One region of the Devosia sp. J20-27 genome, then DNA from elsewhere that is predicted to be linked to it. Evidence: predicted binding sites of a transcription regulator. Region 1 holds the regulator's gene; each other region holds the start of a gene.
The links. Region 1 encodes LexA, which represses DNA repair genes until DNA is damaged. Its sites were predicted from a motif close to TGTTCNNNNTGTGTTCNG; they were not measured.

Region 2: AC0L4C_RS19175 (PA0069 family radical SAM protein) is a predicted target of LexA. The motif match lies at 5,663-5,680, and genes of this name have one in related genera.
Region 3: recA (recombinase RecA) is a predicted target of LexA. The motif match lies at 2,700-2,717, and genes of this name have one in related genera.

Annotation. Positions count from the first base shown of each region.
Region 1 covers NZ_CM147875.1:2,885,924-2,896,453, forward strand. Annotated here, with positions in the region: gene AC0L4C_RS14255 (SMP-30/gluconolactonase/LRE family protein) at 1-608, opposite strand, end outside; gene AC0L4C_RS14260 (2-dehydro-3-deoxy-6-phosphogalactonate aldolase) at 605-1,219, opposite strand; gene AC0L4C_RS14265 (2-dehydro-3-deoxygalactonokinase) at 1,227-2,138, opposite strand; gene lexA (transcriptional repressor LexA) at 2,335-3,060, opposite strand; gene AC0L4C_RS14275 (hypothetical protein) at 3,309-3,743, shown strand; gene AC0L4C_RS14280 (transglutaminase-like cysteine peptidase) at 3,695-4,156, shown strand; gene AC0L4C_RS14285 (calcium-binding protein) at 4,234-5,466, opposite strand; partial or broken gene AC0L4C_RS14290 (VCBS domain-containing protein) at 6,877-10,530, opposite strand, start outside.
Region 2 covers NZ_CM147875.1:3,853,099-3,863,628, forward strand. Annotated here, with positions in the region: gene AC0L4C_RS19150 (tetratricopeptide repeat protein) at 1-570, opposite strand, end outside; gene AC0L4C_RS19155 (electron transfer flavoprotein-ubiquinone oxidoreductase) at 681-2,330, opposite strand; gene AC0L4C_RS19160 (uracil-DNA glycosylase) at 2,408-3,235, shown strand; gene AC0L4C_RS19165 (MFS transporter) at 3,316-4,725, shown strand; gene moaB (molybdenum cofactor biosynthesis protein B) at 4,712-5,248, shown strand; gene AC0L4C_RS19175 (PA0069 family radical SAM protein) at 5,746-6,888, shown strand; gene AC0L4C_RS19180 (ribonuclease HII) at 7,044-7,694, shown strand; gene AC0L4C_RS19185 (DNA methyltransferase) at 7,827-8,957, shown strand; gene AC0L4C_RS19190 (A/G-specific adenine glycosylase) at 8,982-10,082, opposite strand; gene AC0L4C_RS19195 (DUF721 domain-containing protein) at 10,173-10,530, shown strand, end outside.
Region 3 covers NZ_CM147875.1:2,674,429-2,684,958, reverse strand. Annotated here, with positions in the region: gene alaS (alanine--tRNA ligase) at 1-1,351, opposite strand, end outside; gene recA (recombinase RecA) at 1,541-2,617, opposite strand; gene araD1 (AraD1 family protein) at 3,681-4,673, shown strand; gene AC0L4C_RS13200 (RNA polymerase sigma factor) at 4,881-6,086, opposite strand; gene AC0L4C_RS13195 (YciI family protein) at 6,070-6,432, opposite strand; gene AC0L4C_RS13190 (hypothetical protein) at 6,504-6,857, opposite strand; gene AC0L4C_RS13185 (GreA/GreB family elongation factor) at 6,858-7,328, opposite strand; gene AC0L4C_RS13180 (FadR/GntR family transcriptional regulator) at 7,395-8,132, opposite strand; gene AC0L4C_RS13175 (aldo/keto reductase) at 8,342-9,370, shown strand; one part of gene AC0L4C_RS13170 (IS5 family transposase) at 9,440-9,749, shown strand; one part of gene AC0L4C_RS13170 (IS5 family transposase) at 9,749-10,206, shown strand; gene AC0L4C_RS13165 (class I SAM-dependent methyltransferase) at 10,203-10,530, opposite strand, start outside.

The sequences.
Region 1 (10,530 bases):
CTATCGACCACCGAGCCATCGGCGCCGCCCGGTGCGCCGCCGGCAACCAGATCGGTCCACGGGCCATTGGGCAGGCCGGTCGCCGGATCGAGCGGCGCGGTCTGGATGACGGCGCCGGCATCGGTGAAATAGGCGCGGCTGCCGTCGGGCGAAAAGCAGATGGAGTTGGGAATGCCGACATTGGCAAGGATCGGCGTCAGGGTGCCGTCCTTCCACTGATAGACGGCACCGGTCTTGTGGGCGCCACCGTGGCGATTCATGGTGCCGATCCAGAAGCCGCCGGAGCGATCCATGCGGCTGTCATTGGTGCGGTTGCCGGGGACATCGGCCTCGATGGTGTCGATGACGGTGGTGCTGTCGGACGAGAACGAATAGCGGAGCAGGGCGCCCGACTGGGCCACGGCGAGGGTGTCTTCGTCGACCACGGCAGCGGCGGCGGCCGTGTCCTTGAAGGTGATGCGATCGACCAGATGACCGTCGGGGCCGGCGCTGAGCAGGGTCTGGTTGAGAATATCGAACCAGAAGAGCCTGCCAACGAGCGGGTTCCAGAACGGCCCCTCGCCCAGTTCGCAGCGGCTATCGACGAAGAGTTCGGCTTTCTGGTTCATTTGGTCTGTCCTGCGTCATAGGCGGCGACGGCGGTGCGGGCGCGGGCAGCCACGTCCGCGGCCGACATGCCGGGTTTAAAAATGTAGGTGCCGAGGCCGAAGCCGGCGCAACCGGCAGCGAAATACTCGGCGAAATTGTCGGGGTTGGCGCCGCCAACGGCATAGAGCGGCACCTCGGGCGGCAGCACGGCCTTCATCGCCTTGATGCCCTTGGGGCCGAGCACTTCTGCCGGGAAGAATTTCAGGCCATTGGCGCCGGCCCGCAGGGCGGAGAAGGCGTCGGACGGCGAGAACACGCCGGGATAGCTCCTGAGGCCCTTGTCGCGCGTGCGGACGATGACATCGGGGAAGGTATCGGGCGAGACGATGAAGGTGCCGCCGGCGGCAGCGACCGCGTCGACATCCTTGATGCTGAGCACGGTGCCGGCGCCGATCTCGGCGCGGCCGGCAAAGAGTTTCGCGGCGCTGCCGATCGAACTGAGCGGATCGGGGGAATTGAGCGGCACCTCGATCAGGGTGATGCCGGCAGCCACCAGCGCCTCGCAGACGTCGGTGACTTCGGCGGGCGAGATGCCGCGCAGGATGGCGATGATGTGTCGGTGTTCGAGCATGGTATCCTCAGGCAGCGCGGGCGGCCTTCAGCCCGGCGAGAGTGGCGTCGGTCGCATCGACGATGCGGGTTCTGGCCCCTAGCACGGCAAAGCCGCGCGCATAAAGCCGGCACAGGCCGGTGCTGCCGACGAGCGGGATTTCGGCATCGGTCAGCCAGTCGCGCTGGCCGCCGATTTCGGTGCCGATCAGCAGGCCCGACAGGAAGCCGGCGCACCAGGGGGCGGAGCGGCCCGAGAGCAGCGAGCCGGCGCGGACCTTGAAGAGCGTTGCGGTCAGGCGCTCAGGTGCGTCGAGGCCTTGGGAAAGGCCGGCATCGAAGCCGGCGTCGCGGTCCGGCCCCTCGACTTCACCCTGCAGCGAGTGCCGCAGCACCGAGTGGGTGCGCAGCACCTCGAAGAGTTCGCCGGTCATGGCGGTGGAGAAACGCTCCAGCCGGTGGCCGCTGAGGGTGGCCCACTTGGAATGGGTGCCGGGCATGACCACGAGGCCCTCGAAACCGGGCTGAAGGGCGGAGAGACCGAGCAGTTGCGTCTCCTCGCCGCGCATGACGTCCTCGGCGCCTTCGCGCCTGAGGCAGACACCGGGGAGGATCGTGGCGCGCAGCTTGCCGGGCAGATCGGGGGTGACGCCGCGTGCGGCCAAAGTGGAAAGATCGGCGGGGGCATCGAGATAGGGGGCCTCGAGCCAGCCCTGGCGAGCGCCAGCCATGCCGCAGATCAGTGCATCGATTTCAGTGCCTGGATCAATCGCGCCGTCCAGCAGCGCGGCGAGCACATCCGGATATTGCCCGGGCGTCAGCTTGCCCATGCCCTGATCGGAGCTGCGTGCAAAGGCGATGTCGCCGCTGGCGTCGATCCCCCATAGCCGCAGGTTGGACGTGCCCCAGTCGATTGCGATCCAGTCTGCCGTGCCTGCCAAAACCTGCTCCTCCCGTCGGTTGCCCCCTGTTTGGCCTTTTGTGCGGCCAAGCTCCAGCATTTCCGGAAGGTGGTTCAGTCATTTCTGCGGTTCGGGGCACTATCCGACCCGGATCGGCACGTGGCGGGCACAAAAAAAGGGCCGGTGCTGTCCACCGGCCCAGAGACGACCCACGGGGAGGGTCAGAGTTGCGTGCTCAGTACTTGCGCAGCAGGCCGACGAGGCGGCCCTGTACCTTGACCCGGTCGGGTGGGAAGATGCGCGTTTCGTAGGCCGGGTTGGCGGCCTCGAGCGCCACGGAATTACCCTTGCGACGCAGGCGCTTGAGCGTGGCCTCCTCGTCGTCGACGAGGGCGACGATGATCTCGCCGGTCGAGGCGTTGTCCTGCTTGCGGATGAGCACCGTATCGCCATCGAAAATGCCGGCTTCGACCATCGAGTTGCCGCGCACTTCGAGCGCGAAATGCTCGCCGGAGCCCAGCATCTCGGGCGGCACGGTGATGGTGTGGCTGTGGCTCTGGATGGCTTCGATGGGCGTACCGGCAGCGATGCGGCCCATGACCGGAATGGTGACCGGACGGCCCGCCTCCGAGGCAGTGGAGATGGCCGTGGCGGCGCGTGGCGGTGGCGCCGAGACACGGCCCAGGCTGCCATCGATGACGCTCGGCTCGAAGCGCGCCTTGCGGCCGCCAAGCGAGGGGTTCATCGAGTCGGGCAGGCGCACCACTTCGAGGGCCCGGGCCCGGTTGGGCAGCCGCCGGATGAAGCCGCGCTCCTCCAGCGCCGTGATCAGCCGGTGGATGCCGGACTTGGAGCGCAGATCGAGCGCGTCCTTCATTTCATCGAAGGAGGGCGGAATACCCGCCTCCTTCATGCGCTCATGAATGAACATGAGCAGTTCGTGCTGTTTGCGTGTCAACATTTGGCAGGCCCCGTGAGCAGAATCGGAACAAAGGCTGAACGATGTATAGATGTTCCAGTTCTGTTCTGCAACAGCCGGGGTAAATATTCGGTATGCAGGGACTTCGCCGAGCCGGCGCGAGCGTGATTTAGGGTTTGGCAAGCTTAATGGATTGCTTTTGATCGATTTAAGTAATGCCAAATAGAGCATGCCAGTTGGCATAGTCTTAGAATTTCAAAACTAGGCTCTCTCGTAACAGGGAGAGCAGAATGCTCAAAACAACAAACAAATCTGTCCTGGCTGCCGCGGCGTTGCTGGCTGGCATGATATCGGGCATGCCGGCGGCAGAAGCCCGTTTCGATCTGGGTCTGCCCTCGAGTGAGCCCAGCAACGAACTGCGGTTCGATGTTGCCTCGCTGAAGCTGCGGCCGAGCTATGACGCCTTTGCCACCGCCTCGCTGATGCCGCGCATGGAAGTGACGGCGCCGGTGCGCACGGTGGCGCCGAACTATAATGTGTTCAAGTCGGTGGTCGTGCCGATCGGGAAACTGCCGGCCTTCGCCCAGTGGGGCAAGGTGAAGCCCGCAGCTGTCTCGGCGAGCGATTTCTGCGCCAACGGGTTTTGCAAGAGCGCCGCCGGACGAGACTGGCGGCCGTGGCCGAGCGGGCGCGGCGCCTGCCGCAGGTCGAGGCCCTCAAGCTGATCAATCGTGAAGTCAACCGCACCATCGCCTATCGCTCGGACAAGGGCGACACCTGGCAGACGCTGGCGCAGAGCGCCGCGCGCGGCGCCGGTGACTGCGAGGACTTTGCCATCGCCAAGATGCAACTGCTGGCCAAACTCGGCTTTGCGCCGGACCAGTTGCAGTTCATCGTGCTCAAGGATACGCGGCGCCAGCTTTACCACGCGGTGCTTGCCGTGCATGTCGAGGGCAAGCGCTTCATCCTCGACAATCTCTCGAACACCGCCGCCAGTGACGACATCTTCCGCACCTACAAGCCGATCGTCTCGTTCGTGGGCTCAAAGAGCTACGTGCACGGCTTCAAGGGTGGCCAGAGTGCCGTTGCCATGGGCAAGGGCGGCATGAGCGCGATCCGGCTGGGCGAGGGGAACTGAGGGCAGGCCCGCTATTGAGCCTCGAAAGTGAGAATGGCCCGCCCGAGCGGGCCATTTGTTTTGCGCGTTCGCTGCAATCAGATCAGAAACGTATGCTCGGTGCCGTCGAAAACGATGTTGACCGGATCGGCGCCGCTGGCGGTGCCGTAGCCGACAAGTACGGAAACGCTGGTCCACACTACCCCCCCGGCGTTCGAAGATCCGTTGGTATCCACCTGGATGGTCACGTCCTGACCGGTCTGGGTCAGACGCACGTAATCCTGGATCTGGTCAGCTGGGATGGGGTTAGTCCCTAAGGCGGCGTCCAGCAGGCCACCCAGGTCGATGCGATCGCCCTCTGAGAAGCTGTAGTCGGTGATCTTGTCCGCATGTGACGAGCCAGAGGCCGCAAAGATGAAATCGTCAGCGTCGAGGCCGCCAGAGAGGATGTCATTGCCATTGCCGCCGTGCAGCTTGTCATTGCCCGAACCGCCCAGCAAGAGGTCGTCGCCGGCGCCGCCCCAGAGGACATCATCGCCATCCAGACCGACGAGGATATCAGTGCCGTTATCGGCCGTGTCGGAGTTGCCGCCACCACCATTCAGCGTATCTGCCCCCGCGCCGCCTATCACGGTATCGCCACTTGTATTGTTGTCTGGCGAGCCATCGAATGTGGGCAGGTTAGCGTCGATTGCCCCGATCGCTGTGTAGGTGACGTAGCTGTCTGGGCCGGCCGCAAGCGCAAGCGCGGCATTGTCGTAGTTGTTGACGATGGCGTTCCAGCTGGTGCTGCCCAGATCAAGATTGGAGTTGATGTCGCCGTCCAGATAGTAGTCGAGTGCCGAGTTGGCGCCGAGAGCCAAGAGTGTCTCAAGTTGGATCGAGGTGAAGACCAGGGTGATTGTGTCACCGTTGCCCGACACCCCATTATAGGTGATGGCGGACGATGTGGTGTGGCTCCAGGAGGTGACGATAGTATCGTTGTTGCCGGAGGAACCGGATGGCGGTGTATAGGCGTCATCTCCGACGATATTGACTGCAGCGTAATTGTTGGAGAGTGGACCGCTGGTGTCCGGAGAGAATTCAACGATGTTGGCGGTCGTGGTCGTGATGTTGCCGCCGGACGCAGTTCCGTTGTCGTCGATGGTTATCGTCACGACACCTCCCTCGCCATTGCTTGAGCCGTCAGGGTTCCAAAGCACATTCCCAGCCGCCAGATATGCGTTGATCGCCGAAATGGTGCCGTCGAGGGTGATGGCACGGCCGCCACTGCCGTTCACGGTCACGCCAGCGCCGCTCGAGGCCGTGAGGGAGTCGTCGCTATCATTCATGGACAGCGTGACACGCACGATGCCAAAGCTGTCGACATCCTGGAAGCTGATGCGATTAAGGACGTTGACGTCCCCGGTGCTGGCTTCGGACAGGTAGTAGAGTGTCGATGGGACATTGATGACGGCGGCGTCGGCTACGGCAGTCACCCCAATGGTCGTGGTTGCGACGTTGCTGGTCGAGGTCCCGTCGGTCACTGTCGCGGTGACGGTGCGAGACGTCGTGTCCGGGTTGTCCGTATGATTGCCAAAGCCGATCGCCTTGATGGCCGTCGCATAGTTGGCGACCGTAGCGGATCCGCTGAGAGCCACGGTGATCTTGCCGGCAACCGAAATATCGACCGACGCGGCAATACCGGGCGGCAGCGAGCCAACCGAGAGGAAGTCACCTGTCTTGGCATTGGTCAGGACGACGGTGGCGCCCGCCATATTGGGGGAGTCAGCATCCACAATGGTCGGGCCTGCCGCTGCAATTGAAACTGCCGCGCCGTTCTCAGTATAGCCGGTCGAATTATTGGTCGACGCGGCGCTGTAGGTGACATCGATATTGTCGATATAGACGAAATCGTTACTCTCCATCCCCCCGCCGGCTACGATGCGAATGATGGTGTCGCTCGTGTAGGGGCCAGTGATCGGGATGGAGATGTGCAGCATCCCGCTGTCCTGCTGGTTGCCTTTGAGCTCAAGAACTTCGCTGAAATTGACGCCGTCCTTGGCGATCTGGACGCTGACGATGTCGTTGCCTTGATCCAGATCACGCCGGTAGTCGAAGCTCAGCGTTGCGGATTTTGCGCCCGCTAGGTTGACGGTTCGCTGGATCGATGCATCGTCATTGTCACCGCTATCGCTCAATCTCAAGCGGCCGGAGGTGATGCCAATATCGTCGCTAGCGTGTGAAATCGATGCACTGTCATCGTCGCCGGTTTCTGTCCAGGAATTGACCCAGTTCACGCTGCCATTGTTGTTGCCATAGCTGGTGGCGCCGAACTCATCGCGGACGTTATCAAGCTGGTTGAGGCTGAGTACCGGCGCTTGGTTTGGCGATGCTTCGTTGACGTCGGTGACGTTCAGGGTGAAGACCTGCGATGCGTCCGGGTTGCCGCCAACGGCGATGTCATCGACGTTCACGGTCACCGCGTAGGACGACTTGGCCTCGAAGTCGGGTGACGACCCGACATAGAACAGCTCGTTGCCGTTGCGGATTTCGAAGGACGCAGCGTCGGCCCCGGCAAGGTTGAGGCTGTTGGTGCCCAGGGCATCGTCGGTGATGCCGATGGTGGCCACCTTGATGCCACCGGTGACGTCGCTGTTCTCGTCGATCGTAGCCGTGACATCGGTGAAGCTGACCGCAGTCGGTGCTTCGTTGACGTCCGACACCGAGATCGAGAATGCTTCCTTGTAGGTGGCGCCGTGGCTATCGGTCACCTCGACGGTGACGCTGTGCGAGGACGCTGACTCGAAGTCGAGCAGTGTTCCGTTGGCGACGGTGATCTGACCGGTCGCCGCGTCAATGGCGAAGCGGCCGCCAGCGTTCTGGGTGATACCCCCAACTACGGCGAAGGCGTAGCTGAGCGTTTCAACCGGACCATTGCCATCCACGCCGGTCACCGAGCCGACCACCACGCCATTGGCGCTGTTCTCGGCAACGCTCAGCGCGGTCGCGGTGAGGTCGGTTGGGGCCATCTGAATGAGCTGGGCCGGGGTGACCGATCCATTGGCGAACTGCACGCTCTCGATATTGGAAATATCGAATGTGTGGCCGCCGACGATCAGCGTATAGACGCCGCCGGACTCGGTGACCACGGCATCCTTCCATTGCACGTTGCTGAGCAACAGGGTGTCGTTTCCGCCATTGCCGTTGAAGACAACGTGGACATCGCCGACGAAGCCGGTGAGGTCGAGCGTGTCGTCGCCGGCGCCACCGGTGAAGGTGATGGTGCTGGGCAGGATTGCCGTACCCGAGACATCGTTCAGCACAAGGTTGATGGCACCAGTGCCGGCGACGACGTCGATATGTTCGATCTCGTCCGCACGAACAGTGGCGGCCCCGGGGCCGGTGTAGGTGATGACGATATCATCAGAGTCGACACCGCCGACGGACACGATGTTGCCCGCGTCGGCCTGCGGCAGCTTGCCGATGGTTACGGTGCGGTCCTCGCTGTCGCCCTGGACAGTGAGGATATCGTAGTCCGGGTTGAGGGCGGAAGATTCGGTGCCGCCGTGATAGCGATCATCACCGCCGCCAACCGTGTAGACGAAGGTGTCGTCGCCGCCCATGCCGCGGAAGGTGTCGGCGCCGAGGCCACCGGAGAAGAAGTCGTTGCCTTCGGTGCCGGTGACGTCGAACGCGAGCGGCTGGGCAGCATCGGCGCTGAAGTAGAGGTACTCATGGCCGATGGAGGTGAAGGTATTGCCGGTGAACACCGTGCCCGCGCCCGGCGTCAGGGTGGCCGGGAAGCCCCAGCCTGCCAAATAATCCTCGACGTCAATCGCCCAGCCAACGCTGGAGATGTCGTTATTGGTGACAATCGCGCCAGTGGCGTCAATGACCACTACGCCCAGGTTCAGGTGCGTCGCGCCCGTGCCGGTCAGACGGTTGCCGTCAATGGTGAGGTTGGTGGTCTCGAAGGTGAGGATGAGCGAGGCGGACCAGTTGGCGCCGGTGTAGCCAATGGCCGAAACCGTGTTGTTGACGATGGAGCCGGTGGAGCCGGAAACTTGGATGCCGTTCTGCGCCTGCACAGTGTGGGCGCCGACGCCGGTGATGGTGTTGCCATGGATATCAACGTCGGCGTTGACCACCACGATCGCGGTCTTCTGGAACTGGCTGACCGTAGAGTTCTGGATGACCATGTCGTTGGCTGCATGGGCACTGTCGTTCGACACGAAAATGCCGACGCCCCGCTGATTGCCAAAATTGCTCTCACTTTCGCGGATACCGGTGACGTCGACGGCGTCGATCTTGCCGCTGGCATTGAGATAGGCGATGCCGACAAAGGTCGGATTGGTGGCGCCGGTGACCGAGCCACCCCGCAGCAGGCCGTCCACGGTGACGCCTTCAATGGTGACATTGCTAGCGTTCTTGACGGTTATCAGACCGTCCACATCACGCAGTGATCCGGTGAGCGTGGCGCCGGTGGAGACCAGAGTGAGCGGCGCATCGATAAACACGCCGGCGCCGGCGGCCTTGATTGTCAGGTCGTCGAGACCATCGATCACGACCTGCTCGGCATAGCGGCCGGCGGCGATCAGAATGGTGTCGCCGTCCGCCGCCGCGTTGACCGCCGCCTGGATGGTGGCAAAGCCGCCATTGCCGACGAGGAGGAAGCGGCCAGCGCCGTTCCCGTCAACGATCTCGACGTTGAACAGCGTGTCACTGCCCTCGGCGCCGCCGGTTGTCACCGTCCAGCCGCCAAGGATGTTGGTGGCAATGTCGGTGGAAACCAGGGATGCCGCGTAGTTGGCAGTGTCGATACCACTGCCGCCATCGATGACGTCGTCGCCGCCGCGGCTAGTGATCTGATCATTGCCGCCCTGCGCCGTGATCACGTCGACGAAGTCGGTTCCCTTGAGGACGTCGCCACCGCCGCCGCCATTGATATAGAAGCCGTCGTTGGGCAGGCCGCCGTCATTGATGTTGTCAGAGAAGCCCGACCCTGCCGCGTCGAATTCGATGCCGTTGGCCAGGTTGCCGAAGTGCAGCTCAAGATCGACATTGTTGTAGGTGTTGGTGGCAAAGGCCGTGGTGATGTCACCGGCCCAGTGGTTGCCCAGCGAAATGGCGGTGCCGACATTCTCGAAAATGTTGCCAGTGACGTGCACGGGCGAATTTGGCGTTCCGGGGATGTTGTCATCCAGGTTGAGACCGGAACGGGCGCTGGTGATGGTGTTGTCGCTGATTTTCAGGTCGACGCCGTTGCCGTCACTCCAGATGCCGCGTCCCCAGGACGCCGCGCCGTATTTGCCCGAAGAGGGGCCAGTGATCAAATTGTCGTCGATGATGATCTTGCCGGCATTGGCGCCGACGCTCACGAAGATTGCCCGGTCGTCGCGGACCGGATCGCTGTCGCTGGCCGTTCGATCCCCGCCATCGAGCGCGCTATAGAAGACGCTGTTCTCGACGACGTGCCCAGTCCCCGTTCCGCCCTTGAGGAAGGACAGGGTGGCATCGGAACTGATACCCTCGGGCGAGACGTTTTCGAAGCGGACACCGTCGATAACGATGTCGTTGGTGGTGGTGACCGACGATATTCCCGCGATGATGGTTTCGGTGCCGCGCGCATCGGTCCCGTCGACGCCATAGTTGGCGCCGCGGATTTCGACGCCGCGATCAATGTTGAGGTTTTCTGCATAAGTGCCGGCCGCAGCGGAGATGTACTGCCCAACGCCGTCACCAGCGGCGTTGATGGCCGCCTGAATGGTGGCAAAGCTGCCCAGCAGTTCATTGCCGGCGGTGAAGAGGCTGACCGGCAGGGCCAATGCAAAGCTCTCGGTGTAGCTGGCGCCGCTGCCATCGGTGGCCGTGATGGTGACGCTTGGGGGCAGGGTGGAGACGCCCGCGTTGATCACCTGCAGGATGTAATTGCCCGGCGTTCCGGCGACCGCAAAGTCGGTGCTCACGGTGCCGTTGGGATTGCGGACCACGAAAGTGAAGGAGGTATCATCGGGATCGGTGACCGTCACCGATGCAATGATATCGCCCGGGCCGTTGCCGGCGGCCACCACCAGATTGCTGAGCGCGATGTCGCTAGGCGCGTCGTTGACCGGGGTCACGGTGATGGTGGCGCTGGCGGAGTCGAGCGAGAAGGCGGTTTCGCCGCCGCGGGTGCTGACATCGACATTGGTGTAGGCGGAAGTGCCGCCGGTCTGGTCCCAGGCGTGGTAACTGAACGAGGCAGTGGTGCCGTTCTGGCCATCGGGCAGGAAGCGGACGCGGTCATCGGCGCCCAGCAGCAGGGCGCTGGCCTGAGTGACGCTGCCGAATTCGGTCCAGACGCCGGCCTGGAGGAACTGCCAGGTGCCGTTGCCCTGGTTCTGGCCGAAGATGGCGATGCCTTCGACGGCGCC
Region 2 (10,530 bases), 970 kb from region 1:
CTCGTCGTGCTGGCCGGCGACGTCAGCCATCAGCGCGCGATGGAAGACGAGGAAATCGCCGAGCCCGTTGGCAACAACGGGTTCAAGGCTGGCGAAGCCGTCCTCGAGCTTGCCCTGCCCGACGAGGGCCCAGGCGCGGATGATCGAGCCGGTAATGCCGGCAAAACTCTGGTTGCCGAGCTTGTCGAGACCGGCAATGACGTCGTCATAGCGCCCCTGCTTCAGCGCCTCGGTAGCGATGACAAGCAGGGCCAGTTCATTGCCTGGGTCGACCTGCAGCATATGCCGCGCCGCATTGGCCGAGTCGGTGATCTGGCCATTGGCGGCAAAGGCGATCAGCGCGGTCTGCACCACCTGCGGATGATCGTAGTCGCCCTCGAGCGCATCGCGCAGATAGCGCGAGGCGGGACCGGTTTCCATCGACATCAACGCTGCCTGGCCGGCAAGGTAGCTGCCGGTGGGACTGGGTTGCTGAGCCTGGAAGGTCACTGCGCCGGCCGCGCCGGAAGTTACGAGGACGGCCACCAGGACGGTGGTGGACAGCAGGCGCGAGATCAGGGTCACAGGCACAGAGCCTCCGGGGTCATTCGGGATAGTGCGATTAGCGCACAAAGATGGGCCATAATACGGCTGCGCCGCAAGAGCGCGCCACAGTTTCGTGAGGCGGTGCGCTCGGCCCCCTACATCCCCGAATAGTTCGGGCCGCTGCCGCCCTCTGGCGGCACCCAGGTAATGTTGCGGGCTGGGTCCTTGATGTCGCAGGTCTTGCAGTGGACGCAGTTGGCGGCGTGGATGCGAAACACCGGCACGCCGCCCTCTTCGGCCATTTCATAGACACCGGCGGGGCAATAGAGCGGCGCCGGTTCGCCATAGCGGGGCAGGTTTTCGCGCACTGGGACGGTGGGATCGGCCAACCGGAGATGCACCGGCTGGTCCTCGTCATGGGCGATGTTGGCGAGAAAGACCGACGAGGCGCGGTCGAAGGTGGTTTTGCCGTCGGCGCGCGGATAGGCGATGGCCTGGACGTCGGCAAGCGGCTTGAGCTTGTCCGAGTCGGCGCTGGCATGTGGCAGGGTGCCAAAGAGCGAGACGCCGAACAGCGCCTGTGTCCACATGTCGAAACCACCCAGCGCCACGCCCAGCAGCAGGCCGAAGCGGCTCCATAGCGGCTTGACGTTCCGCACTTTCGCCAGTTCAACACCGATGCCGGTGGCGAGCACCCTGTCATTGAGGTTTTCGAGCGTGTCGTGGGCGCGACCGGCAACAACTGCCTCGCCGACAGCGTCGGCGACCGCCATGCCGGAACGGATGGCGCTGTGGATGGCCTTGAGGGCGGGCATGTTCATGAAGCCTGCGGCACAGCCGATCAGCGCGCCGCCCGGAAAGGCCAGGGTGGGGATCGATTGCAGGCCACCCGAAGTAATGGCGCGGGCGCCATAGCTGACGCGACGGCCGCCCTCGAGCAGCGGCGCAATGGCCTTGTGGGTCTTGAAACGCTGGAATTCGTCGAAGGGCGAGAGTGTGGGATTGGCGTAGTCGAGATGGGTGACGAAGCCGAGATAGATCTGCCGATTACCGGCGTGATAGCAGAAGCCGCCGCCGGAGGTCTCAAGATCGAGCGGGTGGCCGAGATAGTGATCGACACGGCCGGGCTGGTGCCTTTCGGCCGGGATTTCCCAGATTTCCTTGATGCCGAGGCCGTATTTCTGCGGGCTGGCGGCGGCAAGGTCGAAGGCGGGGATCAGCGCCTTGGCCAGCGAGCCGCGGGCGCCCTCGCCGATCAGGGTATATTTCGCTTCCAGGGCAATACCGCGTGCAAAGCCCGACTTCGGGTTGCCGGCTGCGTCGATGCCGAGATCGCCGGTGATGATGCCGCGCACCTCGCCATCGGGACCCGTGAGGACATCGACGGCGGCGGTCATGGGGAAGATGTCGACGCCGAGCGCGGTGGCCTGTTCGCCCAGCCAGCGGCAGAGGTTGCCAAGGCTGACGATGACGGCGTCGCTGGTGTGCATCTGCGGTGGCAGCATGAAACCGGGCAAGGCGATATCGGCGCCGGCGGTCAGCCAGTGATAGGTGTCGCGGGTAACGGCGGGGCCGACGGGAGCACCCTTGTCGCGCCAGCCGGGGATCAGTTCATCCATGCCGACGGGGTTCATGACGGCGCCCGAGAGGATATGGCCGCCGATCTCGGCGGCTTTCTCGACCACGGTGACGGCCAGATCGGGATGGCGCTGCTTCAGCCGGATGGCTGCCGCCAGCCCGGCCGGGCCGGCGCCGACGATGACGACATCGGTTGGGAGTGTTTCGCGGTCACCGGCCTCGGCCAATCGTCACAATCCTCGGAATTCAGGGTTCGGTCTGGTCGCGCTGGCAGCGCATGAAGGGCTGTGACATAACAGAAGGCATGGCTGAAGATCGACCGCTAAATGACGCCGAAATGCTTGCGGCGCTCGACTGGTATCGGGCGGCGGGCGTCGACCTGAGCGTCGGCGAGGAGCCGGTCGACCGCTTCGCCGCCTCGGTCCCGGCCGCCCGATCGCGGCCGGCCAGCGTGGCGCCGCAGCCGGTCCAGGCGCGTGCGCTGGATACGCCGCCACCGGTGGCGGCGCCGCTCAATGCCGATCCGTCCGAGACGCGGGCGCTCGCCGCCGGCGCCGCGACACTGGATGAGCTTCGCGCCGTGATGGACGCCTATGAGGGGTGCCTGCTCAAGAAGCGGGCGACCCAGCTCTGCTTTGCCGACGGCAACCCGGAGGCCGAGATCATGCTGGTGGGCGAAGGCCCGGGCGAGCAGGAAGACCTGCAGGGCAAGCCCTTCGTGGGCAGGGCCGGGCAGTTGCTCGACAGGATGCTGGCAGCCATCGGGCTGGACCGCAGCAAGGTCTATATCGCCAACATGGTGCCGTGGCGGCCACCCGGCAATCGCAACCCGTCGCCGGAGGAACTGGCGCTGTGCGCCCCGTTCCTGCATCGGCAGGTGGAACTGGTGGCGCCCAGATTGCTGGTGACGCTGGGCAATGTGCCGACCCAGGCGCTGTTCGAGACCAGCCTCGGGATCACCCGGACACGCGGGCAGTGGAAGACGCTGACGATCAATTCCCACAGCGTGCCGGCACTGCCGACCCTGCACCCGGCCTATCTGCTGCGTTCGCCTGCCTCCAAGGCCATGGCTTGGCAGGACATGCTGAGTCTCAAGCAGGCAATCGACCGGGAAAATTCTGTTGCGGGTTGAAGGATTGGCCTGAATTTGGTCTGAGTTGAGGGGCAAGCGACCGCCTGCCCTCGCAGCGGCTTCGGATACGCAGAAGACCCATGACATCAGCCTACAAGATCTACGCCCTGTTTATTGGTTCGGCGCTGCTGATGTTTGGCGGCGGGCTGCAGGGGCTGCTGCTCAGCGTGCGTGGCGCCGAAGAAGGGTTCTCGCTGATGTCGTTGGGCCTGATCGGCACCGGCTGGTCGGTCGGGTTCGTGGCCGGATCGGTGACGGTGCCGATGCTGGTGCAGCGCGTCGGGCATATCCGGGCGTTTTCGATCATGGCCGCCATTGGCACGGTGACGATCCTGCTCAACCTGCTCTGGGTGCAGGATATCGGCTGGATCGTGATGCGGGCCTTTTCCGGCTTCTGCTTTGCCGGCGCGGCGATGATCGTTGAAAGCTGGCTCAACGAGGTGGCGGAGAACCGCAGCCGCGGCACCATTTTTTCGATCTATGTGACCATCAACATGGCGGCCTCGACGATCGGCCAGCTAGCCATGTCGGTCACCGGGACCGGCGGCTATGTGCCGTTCGTGATCGGGGCCATTGCCTTTATCTGCGCCATTCTGCCCAGCGCGCTGACTTCGACGCCGCAGCCGCGGCCGCTGAAGTCGGCAAAGCTCGATGTGCGCCTGCTCTACAAGACCTCGCCGCTGGCGGTGATCGCAAGCTTTGCCTGCGGCATGACAAACGGCAGTTTCGGCACGCTGGCGCCGGTCTACGGATTCAAGACGGGGCTCGATGCGGCCGGCATCGCCCTGCTGTTTGCGGTGACGGCCATCCTCGGCGCCGCAGCGCAGATCCCCTTCGGGCGGCTGAGCGACCGGATGGACCGCCGGCTGGTCATCGTCTTTCTGAGCGGCGGCGCGTCGCTGGTGGGGCTGTTCACGGTGCTGGCGGGGACCACAGGACTGCTGGCGGGGGGCAGCGTGCTGACCTTCGTGCTCTTCGGGCTCTACGGCTTTGCCGCCAATCCGCTCTATGCCATCGCGGTGGCGCACGCCAACGACTTCGCCAAGGACGGCGAGTTCGCGCGGGTGGCCGGCGGCATGCTGCTGATCCTCGGCACCGGGCTGGCCGTGGGACCGATCATTGCCTCGTGGGCGATGGAGCATATTGCGCCGGTCGGGCTGTTCATCGTCACGGCGACATTTCACGGCGCGCTGGCGGTGACGGCGTTCCTGCGCATGAAGGTACGGCCGGTGCGTGATGCGGCCGGGCGCGTGCGGTTCCGGGCGATGAATGCCGAAAAGGGCGTCACCCCGGGTTCGGTCGAGCTCGATCCGCGCGCCGACGAGACGCAGGAAAACCTGCCGCGGACCGCCGCGACGTCGCGCCCGCACGAGGCCGATATCCTGGTGCCCGACCCGCTCAATCCGACGGTGATCGTCGAGGACGTGCCCAAGACCGTAGACGGCGAAGACGCGCCAAAAGAGAAAACGGACAAGAATGTTCAAGAGTGAGCTCGACCAGAGCAAGCCGTTCGTGCCGCTCCGGATTGCGGTGCTCGCCGTCTCGGACACCCGAACGCTGGAGACCGACACGGCCGGGGCCCTGCTCAAGTCGCTGATGGAGGCCGACGGCCATATCTGTGCAGAGCGCGCCGTGGTGCGCGACGATATCCACCAGATCCGCAACACGGTGATGGGCTGGGTGGTCGATCCCGATATTGACGCCATCCTCACCACCGGCGGCACCGGATTTTCGGGCCGCGACGTGACGCCAGAGGCGCTGGAGACGCTGTTCCAGAAGCGGATGGACGGGTTCTCGGTGCTGTTCCATCAGTATTCGGCAACGACAGTGGGCACGAGTTCGCTGCAATCGCGGGCGACGGGCGGGCTGATCGGCGAGACTTTCGTTTTCGTGCTGCCGGGCTCGCGCGGCGCCTGCCGCGACGCCTGGGAAGGCATCCTGCGGGCGCAGCTCGACAACCGGCACCAGCCCTGCAATTTCGTCGAACTGATGCCACGGCTGGCGGAGCGGTAGGCGCTTCCGTTTGCAGCACGGGGAACCAATCAGGATTGGCTTCACCGCTGTCCCGCTTAATTCCATCTATGATGCTCTGGCGCCGCAACCGTCTCATGGCGCCACCATCCATCCCCTCGCACCGCCATCCATCCCCTCGCACCGTCATCCTCGCGCTTGACGCGAGGATCCATGCCGCCGCCGGTGTGAGGGTGAGATGGGTCCTCGGATCAAGTCCGAGGATGACGGTGTTTGGGGCGGGTTGGGGACAATTACGGCTGGGCGGCCGTGTGCCTCGCCGGCTCCAGCGCTTATCCAAGGCCATCTGCGCCCCTTCGCGAGGCCAGCTGTAGGCACCACCTAATGGGGAGGGCAACGCTTTGCCTTTGCAGCGCGTTGTGCACGCAAGCCCCATGAAGAACGCGTTCCAGCTTTTGTTCTTCCTTTGTTCTCTTTTCCGCGTTAGTGTCAATCCATGATGCAGGCCGAATCGGCCCGCCAGGAGACAGACCATGGCAATGCACGTTGCCCCAAGTTTTGAAGCCTTGGAGAAACTGAGCCAGACGCGCGATGCCGATCTGATCGGCCGCAGGCTGCTGGACTCGAGGTCCAATCGTGGCCGCGGGGCGCAGAGCAATCGCGCCGGACGGTTCGAGATGCAGAGCCGCGAAGCGGTGGACGACGGCTGGGGCCAGGTCGAGGAACTGAAGGGTTTCGAGACCGTCGAGCATATCGAGCGGGCGCGAACCATCATCACCCGCAATGACAGTCCCGATATCGGTTTCGACCGCTCTATCAACGCCTATCGCGGCTGCGAGCACGGCTGCTCGTACTGCTTCGCGCGGCCGACGCATTCCTATCTCGGGCATTCGCCGGGGCTGGAGTTCGAGCGCGACATCTATGTGAAGGTCAATGCCGTCGAGCAGCTCAAGAAGGAGCTGGCCGACAAGCGCTACAAGCCCAGGCCGATCGCCATGGGCACCAACACGGACCCCTATCAACCGTCCGAGCGCACCCACAAGCTGACCCGCGAGATCCTGAAGCTGCTGCTGGAGACGCGGCACCCGGCGACGATCACGACCAAATCGGCGCTGGTGGTGCGGGACCTCGACATCCTGCAGCCGATGGCCGAACTGGGGCTCATCCGGGTCGGCATCTCGGTGACCAGCATGGACCACAAACTCAGCCGCAAGATGGAGCCGCGGGCCTCATCGCCGGAAAAGCGGCTTGAGGCGCTGCGGCTGTTGAGCGAGGCGGGGGTGCCGACCGGCGTCATGGTGGCGCCGATCGTGCCGGCCATCAATGATATGGAGCTGGAACGGATCATCGACGCAGCGGCGGCGCAGGGCGTCAGGACGGCGCATGCGATCATGCTGCGGCTGCCGGGCGAAGTGCGGGACATTTTCCGCGAGTGGCTGCTGCGGCACTATCCGGATCGGGTGCGGCACGTCATGAGTCTCGTGCGCGACGTGCGGGGCGGCAAGGACAATGACCCCAATTTCGGCACGCGCTTTGTCGGCGAAGGTCCCTATGCGGTGCTGATGCAGCAGAGACTGGAAAAGGCGCGGGTGCGCTATGGCCTCGTCGACAAGATGCCAGCGCTGCGCACTGACCTCTTCGTGCCGCCGCGGCTTGAGGACGCACAGCTCGACCTGTTTTGAGCACATGGGCTGCGGCGTCATGGCCGCGAAGGCGGGGCCGGGCGTTTGCAGGTCCAGTGAGCAGGCCCTGTTCCGGCCGGCTGGCCGCCTTCGCGACCCTGACGCCGCGGCGCAGAGCGCCTTTACTGGCGAGGCGGGATCGGCATGCTGGAGACATGCGTGCCGATTCGCCCGATACCGGAAAAGGTCCCGACCTCGCCTTCGAAAGGCGGGCGGTGCGGCGCGGCGCAACGGTGGTGGCCGGTATCGATGAGGCCGGACGCGGGCCGCTGGCCGGACCGGTGGTGGTCAGCGCCGTGGTGTTCGACAGGCGGAAGGTGCCTGTGGGGCTCGATGATTCCAAAAAGCTCACTGCCGCCGAACGCGAGACGCTCTACGACAGGATCATGGCGACGGCGACGGTGAGCATCGTGATGGCGCCGCCGCTGGTGATCGAGCGTCTCAACATCCTTGGCGCCACGCTCTGGGCCATGCGCCAGGCGGTCCTGGGGCTGGCCCTGACACCTGACCACGTGCTGATCGACGGCAATCGCCCGCCCAAGGACATGCCCTGCCCGGTCGAAACCATTATCGGCGGCGACGGCCGCAGCGTCTCGATTGCAGCGGCCTCGATCGTCGCCAAGGTGACGCGCGACCGGATGTGCGCGGTGATGGATTGCGAAGAGCCGCATTTCGGCTTTGCCAGCCACAAGGGCTACGCGGCGCCGGTGCATATGGCCGCCCTGACCATGCATGGGCCTGGACGACACCACCGCATGGATTTTGCCCCCTGCGCCCAGGCGCTGCGCCTGAAATCGGTGGCCTGACAGGCGGCGGCAAAGTTGCGACCCTGCCTGCAGAGGACCAGCTAACCCTCTGTTAACCCTGATGCTTAGCCCAGCCTTAACCCTGACGGCCTAGAACGGCATGGTTAGTGCTGCGTTAGGGTTATCAGTATGTTGCGTACCGCGCGTCAAATGGACGAAGCCGCCACGGCGGACCAGGCTCACCTGCCGATCGACACCATTCTGGTCGGTGACTGCATCAAGCAAATGAACGCCCTGCCGGCCGGTTCGGTCGACCTGATCTTCGCCGATCCACCTTACAATCTGCAGCTCGAGCAGGGCCTGACCCGGCCCGACCAGTCCAAGGTCGATGCGGTCGATGACGAGTGGGACAAGTTCGAGAGCTTCGGCCATTACGACGTGTTCACCCGCGCCTGGCTGCAGGCAGCGCGCCGCGTGCTCAAGCCGGACGGAGCGCTGTGGGTGATCGGATCGTACCACAACATCTTCCGGGTCGGCGCGGCGCTGCAGGATCTCGATTTCTGGATGCTCAACGACGTGGTCTGGCGCAAGGCCAACCCGATGCCGAACTTCCGCGGCACGCGCTTTACCAATGCGCATGAGACGCTGATCTGGGCGGCGCGCAGCCAGAAGAGCCGCGTCACCTTCAATTACGAAGCCCTCAAGCAGGCCAATGACGACACGCAGATGCGCAGCGACTGGCTGTTTCCGATCTGCACCGGCGGCGAACGGCTGACCGATGACGCTGGCGACAAGGTGCATCCGACGCAGAAGCCCGAAGCCCTGCTCTACCGGGTGCTGACTGCCACGACCAGGCCGGGCGACGTGGTGCTCGATCCGTTCTTCGGAACCGGGACAACGGGCGCTGTAGCCAAGAAGCTGGGCCGGCATTTCATCGGCATCGAGCGCGAGGACAGCTATATCGCGGCGGCGCTCAAGCGCATCGCCTCGGTCAAGCCCTACAGCGCCGAGACCATTGCGACGGCGCCGACCAGGCGCAGCGCCCCGCGCGTGCCGTTCGGTTCGCTGATCGAGATGGGCATGATCGAGCCCGGGACATTCCTCTACGACGACCGGATGCGCTATTCGGCGCTGGTGCGGGCCGACGGTTCGGTGAGTTCCGGCGAGCACGCCGGCTCGATCCACAAGGTCGGGGCGCTGGTCCAGGGCGCCGAAGCCTGCAATGGCTGGACCTTCTGGCACGCCGAACACCAGGGCCGGCTGGCCCCCATCGATATCTTTCGCGCCGATATCCGGGCGCAGATGGACCGACTATCTGCCTGAGTGGACCTCCAAAAAGCGTCAGGCCTATGAACCGCCGGTTCCGTGCATGGACCGGCGGTCTTCTTTTGCCGCAAGGCCCGCTGCCGCGAGGACCTTGCGGAACAGCGTCGGCAAGGCCTCGCCGGAGAGATCGTGCGGGGCGGCCCACCAGCCGCCTTCAAGGCCGGCGGGATCTACCGTCGCCGACCAGATCTCGAGTTCGAGGCGGAAATGGGTGAAGATGTGTACCACCTGGCCGTGGTGTCTCCAGTCTTCCTGCCGCGGAAAGACAGGGGCTGATTTCTCCGGCAGCCAGGACGAACCGGGGGTTTCGGTCATCTTGGCGAGCAGCCCCTTGTCCGGGCGGCTCTGCAGGTAAACGTCGCCCGAGGGGTCGCGCATGACGAAGGCATGGCCATGGCGGACGGGCCGCTCGGGCTTGACCGGTTTGACCGGGAAGGCAAGCGGATTGCCCTTCGTCCCCAGGCACCCCGCCTGCAGCGGGCAGAGCATGCAGAGCGCGGCGCGCGGCGTGCAGATTGTGGCCCCCAGATCCATCAGTGCCTGGGCAAAGTCGCCGGCGCGCTCCGGCACGGCGGCCTGCACGGTCTGGCGGATCAGGTCCTTGGCCTCGCGAACCGGGGTCTCGAGGGCGAGATAGCGGGCGAGGACGCGATCGACATTGCCATCGACGACGGCAACGCGTTCATCCGAACTGATGGCGGCGACGGCCGCCGATGTGTAGGGGCCGATGCCCGGCAGCGCCGAGAGCGCCGCCGAGGTGCGGGGAAACTCGCCGGTCGTTGCCATGACCGCCTCGGCACAGGCGTGCAGATTGCGCGCCCGGGCGTAGTAGCCAAGGCCGGCCCACTCCTTGAGCACGGCGTCCAGCGGCGCCGTAGCGAGATCGGCGACCGTCGGCCACAGGCTGGTAAAGCGCAGGAAGTATTTCTGCACCGCAGCAACGGTGGTCTGCTGCAGCATCACCTCGCTGAGCCAGATCCGGTAGGGATCGGGCACAATACCGGCGCGGCGATCGGCCGGGCTGACGCGCCAGGGCAGGTCGCGGGCGTGCTGATCGTACCAGGCAAGCACGGCATGCGCGTCGATGGGTGCAGGGTTTTGTCGGGAAGCGGCTTGCGGCATGATAGATGACGAGAGATGAATGAGCCGGCGCCGCGGCGCAAGCGCATTGATCGGTTATCAGCGACGCGTGATCGGCGGGGAAGAGGCGACATGGCTGCAAAGCCCAAGGCGGACACACCGCCCAAGCGGCTCAACCGCACCGTCGACATGGCCGAGGCGCTCAAGGGCGCGCTCGATCCGGCGATGCGCAAGCGCGGCTTTGCCAGCCGCGATATCCTGACCCACTGGGCGGCGATGGCGCCCAAGCCCTATGACACGGTGACCATTCCCGACCGGCTGACCTGGCCCCGCGGCGAGCGCGGCTCGGACGGGGCGACGCTCTATCTGCGCTGTGCGCCGGGCCATGCTTTGGCGGTCAGCCACGAGGGCGCGACGATCGCCCGGTCGATCAATCGCTATTTCGGCTACCTTCTGGTTGCCAATTGCCGCATCTCGGCGGAGCCGTTCA
Region 3 (10,530 bases), 210 kb from region 1:
CATCGGCGACCGCGTACCAGATCTGGTCGGTCGCCGCCTCGCCCGAGCCCGACCAGCTCTTGCGCGCCTCGGCCTTCTGCGCCGCCATGGCGGCATCAAAGGCAGAGGTGTCGACGGTGATGCCGCGGGTGCGCAGGGCGTCCTGCGTCAAATCGAGCGGAAAACCGTAAGTGTCGTAGAGCTTGAAGGCGGTGCCGCCATCGAGCACGCCGCCTTCGTTCAGATCCCTGGCCTCGGCCTCCAGAATCTGCAGACCACGGCCCAGCGTCTTGAGGAAGCGGTTCTCCTCGAGCTCGACGGTTTCGGCGATCATCGCCTCGCCGCGCACCAGTTCGGGATAGGCCTGGCCCATCTCACGCACCAGCGTCGGCACGATCTTGTGGATGACCGGCTCGCTGGCCCCGAGCAGGGTCGCATGGCGCATGGCGCGACGCATGATGCGGCGCAGCACATAGCCACGGCCCTCGTTGGACGGCAGCACGCCCTCGGCAATCAGAAAGCTCATCGAGCGCAGGTGATCGGCGATGACCCGCAGGCTGGCATTAGAGCTCTCGCCGTTGTAACCGATCGCCTGTTGCGCCGAGGCGATCAGCGAGCGGAAGAGGTCGATCTCGTAATTGTTGTTGGTGCCCTGCATGACGGCGGCCACGCGCTCGAGCCCGGCGCCGGTGTCGATGGAAGGCTTGGGGAGCCCGGTCCGCGAGCCGTCGGCGGCCTGCTCGAACTGCATGAACACCAGGTTCCAGATCTCGACAAAGCGGTCCCCATCTTCCTCGGGCGTGCCCGGAGGGCCGCCCCAGTATTTCTCGCCGTGATCGTAGAAGATTTCCGAGCACGGCCCGCAGGGACCGGTATCGCCCATCTGCCAGAAATTGGACTTGGCGCCGAGCCGCACGATGCGATCCTCGGGCAGCCCCGAAATCTTCTTCCAGAGTTCGAGCGCCTCGTCGTCATCCTCATATATGGTGGCGGTGAGCTTGGCCTTGGGCAGGCCCCATTCCCTGGTGATCAGCGACCAGGCAAACTCGATCGCCTCGGCCTTGAAATAGTCGCCGAACGAGAAATTGCCGAGCATTTCAAAGAACGTGTGGTGGCGTGCCGTGAAGCCGACATTGTCGAGGTCATTGTGCTTGCCGCCGGCGCGCACGCATTTCTGCGACGTCGTCGCCGTCGAGTAGGGCCGCTTCTCGACGCCGGTGAAGACGTTCTTGAACTGCACCATGCCGGCATTGGTGAACATCAGCGTCGGATCGTTGCGCGGCACGAGCGGGCTCGAAGCCACCACTTCGTGGCCGTTCTTCTCGAAATAGCCGAGAAAACTGGACCGGATATCGTTCACGCTCGTCGTCATGAGAACTCTTCTTGGCAGCAAAAGGCGGGACCGCGGCCCCGCCATGAAAAACGATGGAAAGGCCTTCTATCGCGGGGCTCCCGCCTCTGTCCAGCAAAGCGGTCGGTTGGCGCGCCCAAAAGCAAACGGCGCCGGTGAGCCGGCGCCGTTGCAGTTCAATTCGGCCTGGACCGGCGCACGCGCGCCGGACTATTCGTCACTGCCCGCGTCATCGCTTTCCGGACCGGCCAGCAGCACCTCGCCCAGCAGCCCCGAACTCTCGCGCACACCCCTTTCGATGATGTTGGCAACCTCGGGATTGTCCTTGAGGAACTGCCGCGAATTCTCGCGGCCCTGCCCCAGGCGCTGGCTGTCGAACGAGAACCAGGCCCCCGACTTCTCGACGATACCCGCCTTGACGCCCAGGTCGAGAAGCTCGCCGGTCTTGGAAATGCCCTCGCCATACATGATGTCGAATTCAACCTGCCGGAACGGCGGCGCCAGCTTGTTCTTGACCACCTTGACCCGGGTCTGGTTGCCGATGACTTCCTCGCGCTCCTTGATGGCGCCGATGCGACGGATGTCGAGGCGAACCGACGCGTAGAATTTCAGCGCATTACCGCCCGTCGTGGTTTCCGGCGAACCATACATCACCCCGATCTTCATGCGGATCTGGTTGATGAAGATGACCATCGCCTTGGACTTGGAGATCGAACCGGTGAGCTTGCGCATCGCCTGGCTCATCAGGCGGGCCTGCAGACCCGGCAGCAAGTCGCCCATCTCGCCCTCAAGTTCGGCCTTGGGCGTCAGTGCGGCCACCGAATCGACCACCAGCACGTCGACGGCGCCGGACCGCACCAGCGTATCGGCGATTTCCAGCGCCTGCTCGCCGGAATCGGGCTGCGAGATCAGCAGCTCATCGACCTTGACGCCGAGCTTGCGGGCATAGTTGGGATCGAGGGCATGCTCGGCATCGACGAAAGCGCAGATGCCGCCGCTCTTTTGTGCCTCAGCGATCACATGCAATGCCAGCGTGGTCTTGCCCGAGCTTTCCGGCCCGAAAACCTCGATGATGCGGCCACGCGGCAGACCGCCAATGCCCAATGCGATGTCGAGACCCAGCGAGCCGGTCGATACGGCCTCAACCTGCGCGATCGGCCCCTCGCCGAAACGCATCACAGTGCCCTTGCCGAAGCTCCGCTCGATCTGGCTCAGCGCTGCAGCAAGCGCCTTGTCCTTGTCCATAGTTCCACCTTCAACCACGCGCAGGGGCGTTGCAGCAGCCATCTTCGGTCTCCCTTGTTTCATAACCGCCCGCCGCAGACAACAATTCGGCGCAGGCTCAGGTGTGCATCTCTTGTATGCCTTTTGTTCTCATTTTGTTTCATTCTCGTCAAGCGAAATTTGCGGCCTGGCGGAGCACCAGACACGCCTCTCCGCCCGGCCGGCGTGACCGCCTCCGGTTGCTGAAGTTGGATCGGGCCCCGAGGCGCTTGCCGTCTCTGGGTATGACTAATAACGAGACGGTAGCCGCCTCGGGGAACCGGGTTTTGTGGCATTGTCCCGCGCTTCGGGAGACTGGAGCCCGACTTGCCGCCCCTTTTCAACTCCGTGCACTTGGCCCAGGGGCGTGAGACGACTCCCTTCCCCCTCCCGGCAGTCCCCTCCGCAAGCGTTCGTCGCGCTTCCCGTCCGTCGCGGGGAGATTGCGCAAGATTACGCCCTGCGGCGAGGGCGGGGACAAGTTTTGCGATGCGGCTGGATCATCGTGCTGCGTCAGTGGCTTGGAGGTGTCGTCGATGCGCGAGTGACATCGGTCGGATGAATGACCCCACCGGGGCTCTCGCCCCCCCACCCCGGCCCTCCCCACAAGGGGGAGGGTGACGGAGGGGCTGGTCAATAATGGAGGCGTTGGCGTCTACTGGGTCCCGGCCGGCGCCGGGATGACGGCGGTGGGGCGGCAGGTGAGGGGCCACCAACGGCAGAGAGACCTCATCCTGAGCCTCCTCGTGGTTCGACAGGCTCACCATGAGGAGGCTCACCATGAGGAGGGAGAGAGTTGTGAAATGGCGTGGTCCGACCCAGGAAAGGTTCACCGTCGTCACCGACCACCTTTCGGGAGCGCGGCCCGCTTGGGCCGGACAAAGCTTGGCGAAGCGGGAAAGAGCCAGTGATCGCCAGGTTACCTCTGCCACCATGCTCGGGTCCAGCCCCCATGCCAGCCTGCACCCTCAAATCGCGTCCGCCTCGCCAATAGTCGTACTATTTGTTCCTTGCCTTTTGCCGCCTCATGCGTTCAATGCGGAAAACGGCGGCTAGGCTCCGCCGTGCCAGTTGCAAGGGGTTCGGCATGCATCTCATTCAGTTCCAGGACGATAGCGGCGCCCGCGCCGTGGCGGCGACCATCGGGGGCACGACCAGCGTCGTCACCGGAGCCGGCAGCGTCTACGCGCTGGCGCAGGAAGCTGCGGATCGCGGCACCACGCTGGCGGCAGTCGTTGCCGAAAAAGGGCTCGGCAAGGCCGTCGATCGCGTCGCCATCGCCCGCGAGGGCCGCCTGCTCTCCCCGGTCGATCATCCCGATCCGGCCCATCTCTACGTCACCGGCACCGGCCTCACCCATCTGGGCTCCGCCTCCACCCGCGACGCCATGCACAAGTCGAACCAGCAGGCCGCTGAAGCGCCGCTCACCGACTCCATGAAGATGTTCCGCATGGGCCTCGAGGGCGGCAAGCCGGGACCCGGCGAGGTCGGCGTGCAACCCGAATGGTTCTACAAGGGCAATGGCCATATCGTCGCCGCGCCCGGCAAGCCGATCCCCTCGCCCGCTTTCGCGCTCGACGCCGGCGAGGAGCCGGAAATGGCCGGCATCTACCTGATCGGCAAGGACGGCACGCCGTTCCGCCTCGGCTTTGCGTTGGGCAACGAGTTTTCCGACCACGTCACCGAGCGCGTGAACTACCTGTTCCTCGCCCATTCGAAGCTGCGCAGTTGCTCGTTCGGCCCCGAACTGCGCGTGGGCGAGCTGCCGCGCAACGTCTCGGGCATGTCGCGCATCCTGCGCGATGGCAAGGTGCTGTGGGAAAAGCCGTTCCTCTCGGGTGAGGACAACATGTCCCACACCATCGCCAACCTCGAGCACCACCACTTCAAGTACGACCTGTTCCGGCAGCCCGGCGACATCCACGTCCACATGTTCGGCACCGCCACGCTGAGCTTTGCCGACGGCATCAAGACCGAACCCGGCGACATCTTCGAGATCGAGGAAAGCCAGTTCGGCCTGCCGCTGCGCAATGCCGTTGCCTGGGACGATGACAAGCCGGTGGTGATCAAGTCGCTTTAGGCGACGCCCGCCAATAGAACCGTCAGCGGTTTACCTCCCCCCTTGCGGGGGAGGCCAGCGAAGCTTGGGACCTCCGGTCCCTAGCGCAGCTCGGAGGGGGGAACGCGACGCCCGAAATTATCGTCGCTCCGCTGGCTTCGCCACCCCCTCCCCAACCCTCCCCGCAAGAGGGAGGGTGTCGGCCGGAACATGCTCTCGACGCCTAAGCTATTCCTCAGCAAGTTCCCGTAACCGACTCGTTACAAATCGTTTCTCCGCCGCATTGTCGCTCAGCGCCAGAGCGCGCCGATAGCTCTCGGACGCTTCCGCCCGCCGCCCCAGCCGGCGCAGGAAGTCGGCCCGCGCCGCGTGTGCCGGTTGATAGTTCGGCAGGGCGGGCAACACCTCTTCGATGGCCGCCAGACCGGTCTCGATGCCCTCGGCCATGCCCAGAGCCACCGCGCGGTTGAGCGCTGCCACCGGCGACGGCGCCACCTGCGCCAGGAGGTCGTGAAAAACGAGGATCTCGGCCCAGTCGGTTGCGTCGGCCGCATGCAGCGCGGCAATCGCCGCCTGCAGGACATAGGGTCCCGGCTGCTGCATCGGCAGCGCCTTGCGCACCAGCGTCTCGCCCTCGGCAATCATCTCCCGGTCCCACAGGTTCCGGTCCTGGTCGGCATGCAGCACGATGTCTCCGGACGCCGTCCGGCGGGCGGCGCGGCGCGAGTGGTTGAGCAGCATCAGCGCCAGCAGGCCCAGCGTCTCGCCATCCGGCAGCAGGTCGACCAGCAGCCGCCCCAGCCGGATTGCCTCCTCGGCAATCTCCATGCGGTGGTGCGAGTAGCCCTCGTTGTAGACGAGGTAGATCACCTTGAGCACCGCCCCCAGCCGCTCCGGCAGCGCACTGCGTTCGGGCACCTCATAGGGCAGCTCGAGGCTCCGGATCCGCCCCTTGGCCCGCACGATGCGCTGCGCCAGCGCCGGCGTGGCCACGAGGAAGGCGCGGGCGATCTCCTCGGTGGTGAGACCGCAGACCTCCCGCAGCGTCAGCGCCACCTGGGCTTCTGCCGGCAGCGCCGGATGACAGCAGATGAAGATGAGCCGCAGCGTGTCGTCGGCCATTTCCTCAGGCTCCCGCATCGCCGCCTCCTCTGCCGCTTCATCGACCTGCCGGCCCAGTTCCGCCTGCAGCTCGCGACCGAACCGCGCCTTCTTGCGCAGCCGGTCGATCGCCTTGAACCGACCGGCCGATACCAGCCAGGCCCGCGGGTTGTGCGGCAACCCGTCCCGCGGCCATTGCGCCGCCGCCGCCGCAAAGGCGTCATGCAACGCTTCCTCGGCCAGCTCGAAGCCGCCGAGCAGCCGGATGAGGCTGGCGAGCACCCGGCCGGACTCGGCGCGGTAGATGCGTTCGATGTCAGCGCTTGTCGGGATCAATGACGAGTTCCGGTCGCACTTCGATGGCCCCGAACTTCCCCACCGGGATCTTCGCCGCGATGCCGATCGCCTCGTTGAGGTCGCGCGCTTCGATGAAGATGAAGCCGCCCAGATGCTCCTTGGTCTCGGCGAACGGCCCGTCGGTGGTGCTGATGCCGTCCGCCGTCCGGCGCACGATCACCGCCGAATTGCCGTCCTGCAGCGCCGACGAGGTGAGGTAGTGCCCGCGCTGCCGCAGCTCTTCGTCATAGGCCAGCGAGTCGCGGTCGAGCTGCGCCCACTCCTCCTGGCTCTGCTTGAACATCTCCTCGACATCGAGGTGCACCAGCAGCATGTATTTCATCGGTCTCTCCCTTTGCGTTTGTGCTGCCACTGGTCGCCGCGATGCGGCCGGTTTCGACAGCACCCGCCGGTTTATTCGACGTCGCCGGGCGGCGGGGCGGCGGCCTTTTCGGCCTCCAGTCTGGATTTGAGCCGGGCGACCTGCTTTTCCAGCGCCTCGTTATGCGCCTTGAGCTGGCGCAGGCGGGATTCGGCGGCCTTGAGATAGTCGATGCCGAGGTCGGAGCGACGTACCTCCGCCGCGGCCCGGGCGCCCAGCGCCCGGCCCTCCAGCACATCCCACCAGGTCAGATGATGCTTTGCGATCATGCTGGTCGCGGCAGCAGCGGCCGCGGCTCGTTCGCCGGCATGATCGGATCCGAGCAGCCCCAGAATGCGGTCGAGCCTCGCCAGGTCTTTCTTCTGAATGACGTTCTCCCGCCTCACTCAGGTGGCCGCCTTTATGGCGACAACCTCGATCTCTTCGTCGCGCCCGCCGGCTTCGAAGGGCACCACCTCGCCCGCTTCCGCGCCATCAAGCGCCTGGGCAAGCGGCGATGTCCAGGCCAGCAGGCCGGCTGCCGGGTCCGCCTCGTCCTCGCCGACAATGGTCAGTTTCACCAGCCTACCGCCACGCCTGATCGACACCTTTGTCCCGAAACTCACCTGCTGCGGCGCTGCTACCGGTGCGACAAGCTGCATGGTGGCGCGCCGCGCCGTCCAGTAGCGCAGGTCGCGCTGCAGCACTGCCAGGGCGCTGTCATCGGCGCGTTCGATCTGCCGGTCGAGCCCTGCGATCTCTGCTTCGATCAACGCGGCGCCGCGTGCGGTCACGAGGTTTGCAGCGCTGCTCATCGTCCGCTCTTCCAGCGGCGGCGGCGGGGCGTCGTCGATTTCCTTGGTGAATGCTCGGCTCATGAGGTCGGAACGCGGCTGCTGCTCATTGGATGCCCAGCTTACAGCCGGGCGCCAGCCAATCCAGCCCTACAGACGACGTCGGCCGCGTCGCGCAATGCCCTGATGGATCACCACCCGCATGGCCTCCCGGGCCGCATCGGACCGGCCCTCGGCGATAGCGTCGGCAATGGCGCGATGCGCAGCGACCAACTCCACATGCTCCTCGGGGTGCTCGTGTGGCGAACTGATGGTGAGCATGTTGACCAGCGCCACTTCGATCAATGTTGATATCGAGCGCAGGAACGGATTGGCCGCGGCATCGGCCACGGCCAGGTGGAAATTGAGATCGGCGCGAACAAAGTCGCTGGCCGAAACCTTGTCGCTCCCCATCTGCTCAACGAAGGAAAAGAGCTGCTGCAATTGCGCCGGTGTCCGCCGCTGGGCCGCCAGCGCAGCGGCTTCCGGCTCCAGCGCCAGCCGCATTTCCCCCAGATACATCAGGAAGTCGGCGTCAAATCCCGACTTGGCATGCCAGATCAGCACGTCCGGGTCGAACAGGTTCCACTCCGTGCGCTGCCGCACCCGCGTGCCGATCCGCGCCTTGGCCTGGATCAGCCCCTTGCCGCTGAGTGTCTTCATCGCCTCGCGCAGCACCGTGCGCGACACGCCGAACCGCTCCATCAGTTCGGCATCGCCGGGCAGGATGGTGTTTTCGGGATAGACGCCGGAAATGATCCCCATGCCCAGTTCGCGCACGACATGGGCCGTGTACGAACGCGCCGGGTCATCGGCGGCATAGTCGTGGGTTGCGGCGTAACCGGTCACGGCGGAAGTCCGATCCAACAGGGGTGAACTGGTTCTGTCACATTCAAAACATGCAAACGACTCTCATTTGCCCGATTGGCGGAAATTCGGCAGCAGCAGCGCGGCGCGCGGCCCGGCGATCTGCCGTCCTCCCCGCCTAAGCCGAAAGGCCCGTTGAACATTTCGAGCTAACATGTCAGTTAGCTCTGGAGATTTTGGAGGAGCATGGCATGGCCAGGCAAGAGTTTGAAAAGCGCCAGGTTGGACGGACCGATCTGCAGGTCACGACGCTGGGCTGCGGCAGCGCCACGCTCGCTGGCATTTTCCAGGAAGTCCCCGACGCGCAGGCCCGGGCCACCCTGACCCATGCCCTCGACAGCGGTATCGACCTGATCGATACCGCACCGCAATATGGCTATGGCCGCGCCGAGCACATGGTGGGCGACGCCCTGCGTTTCCGCCAGGACGGTATTACGCTGTCGAGCAAGGTTGGCCGCCTGCTGCGTCCCATCCGCTCGGAAAGCGAGCGCGAATACCCGCATTCCTGGGTCAAGCCGTTCCCCTTCGAGCAGGTCTACGACTATTCCTACGATGGCATCATGCGCTCGCTCGATGCCAGCATGCAGCGCCTCGGCCTCAGCCGCGTCGATATCCTCCTGGTCCACGACATCGGCGTGGCGACACATGGCGCCGAGGCCAACGCCGTTTACTGGAAGCAGCTCGCCGAGGGCGGCTACCGCGCCCTGCAGGAACTGAGGAACGCCGGCGTCGTCAAGGCAATCGGGTTTGGCGTCAACGAGTGGGAAGTCCTGATGGACGCCTTCGAACTGGGCGACTGGGACGTCTTCCTGCTCGCCGGCCGCTATACCCTGCTTGAGCAGACGTCGCTCGATCCGTTCCTCTCGACCTGCCTTAAGCGCGGCGCCTCGATCATCTGCGGCGGCCCGTTCAACGGCGGCGCGCTGATGGGTACCGGTACCTGGAACTACGCCGCCGCACCCGAGCATATCTCGAAAAAGGTCAAGCAACTCGAGGAGTTCTGCTCCGAGTGGAAGGTGCCGATCGGCGCTGCGGCCCTGCAGTTCCCGCTCGCCCACAAGGCGGTCTGCAACGTCCTGCCCGGGCCGCGCTCGCCCGCCGAGCTCGATGGCATCCTGACGTGGTGGAACACCAGCATCCCTGACGAGTTCTGGACCGCTCTGGCCGACAAGGGCCTCGTCGCGCCCGGCACGCCGCTGCCCAACGGCAAGACCGCCTAGGTTCTGTACCCATAAAGGGGATTCCCTTTGAGTACGAAGGCTGATTCAACCTCCTGAATGGAGGTGGCGATGGCTCGATTTGATCTCAGCGATGCGGAGTGGCGGATCATTCTGCCCCTCCTGCCCAACAAGCCGCGCGGAGTGCCGCGCACCGATGACCGACGGGTGATCAACGCCATCTTCTATGTGCTGCGCACCGGCTCGCCCTGGCGCGACCTGCCGGAGCGCTACGGCCCCTATACGACCGCCTATAACCGGTACAACCGGTGGGCCAAGGCCGGGGTGTGGCTCGGGATATTCGAAGCCCTCGCCGAGCGCTCGCCGCAGTCGATGGCGCTGATCGACAGTTCGATCATCCGGGCACACCAGCACGCCGCGGGCGGAAAAAAGGGGGCCCGGATCACGCCATCGGTCGGTCTCGTGGAGGACTGAGCACCAAAATCAATGCCGTGGTCGATGGGACCGGCCTGCCGATCCGCATCATGCTCACTCCCGGCCAAGCCTCCGACAAGCAGGCCGCCGCCGTCCTCATCGAGAGCCTTACACGCACCCGCGACCTTGTTGCCGACCGCGGCTATGACGCTCGCGTCCTCATCGACCTGGCTGCGGCACGGGGAGCCCGTGCCCACATCCCCACACAGAAAGACCGCAGGGTCCAGCGCAGCATTGACCGGGGCCTCTATCGCGAACGCAATCTGGTCGAGCGCTTCTTCTGCAAACTCAAACACTTCCGTCGCGTCGCCACACGATTCGACAAGCTCGCCCGCAACTTCCTCGCCAGCGTTCTGCTCGCCTCAATCCCACTCTGGACCAGAAGTTATGAGTCCAAGACCTAGTGCCCGACTGCTTTTTCCAGATAATGCTGCCGGATGCCGAAGAACGCTTTGGCATCCGCGATCTTTTCCAGCACCGCCGGATCCCTGCCCTGCCGCTTGCGCTCGCCGACGATCATCACGTTCTTGGGCGTGTGCTGGTCGGAGATGAACTCGAACACCTTGGTCGAATAGCCGAAATACTCGAGCACCAGCGCCCGGATGCCATCTGTGACCATTTCGGCCTGCCGCTCGACGAAAATGCCGTGCCTGAGCAGGTAGTCGAGCTGTGTTGTGGCGTTGGCGGTCTCGATTTCGCGCCGGATCTGCTTGTGGCAGCACGGCGCC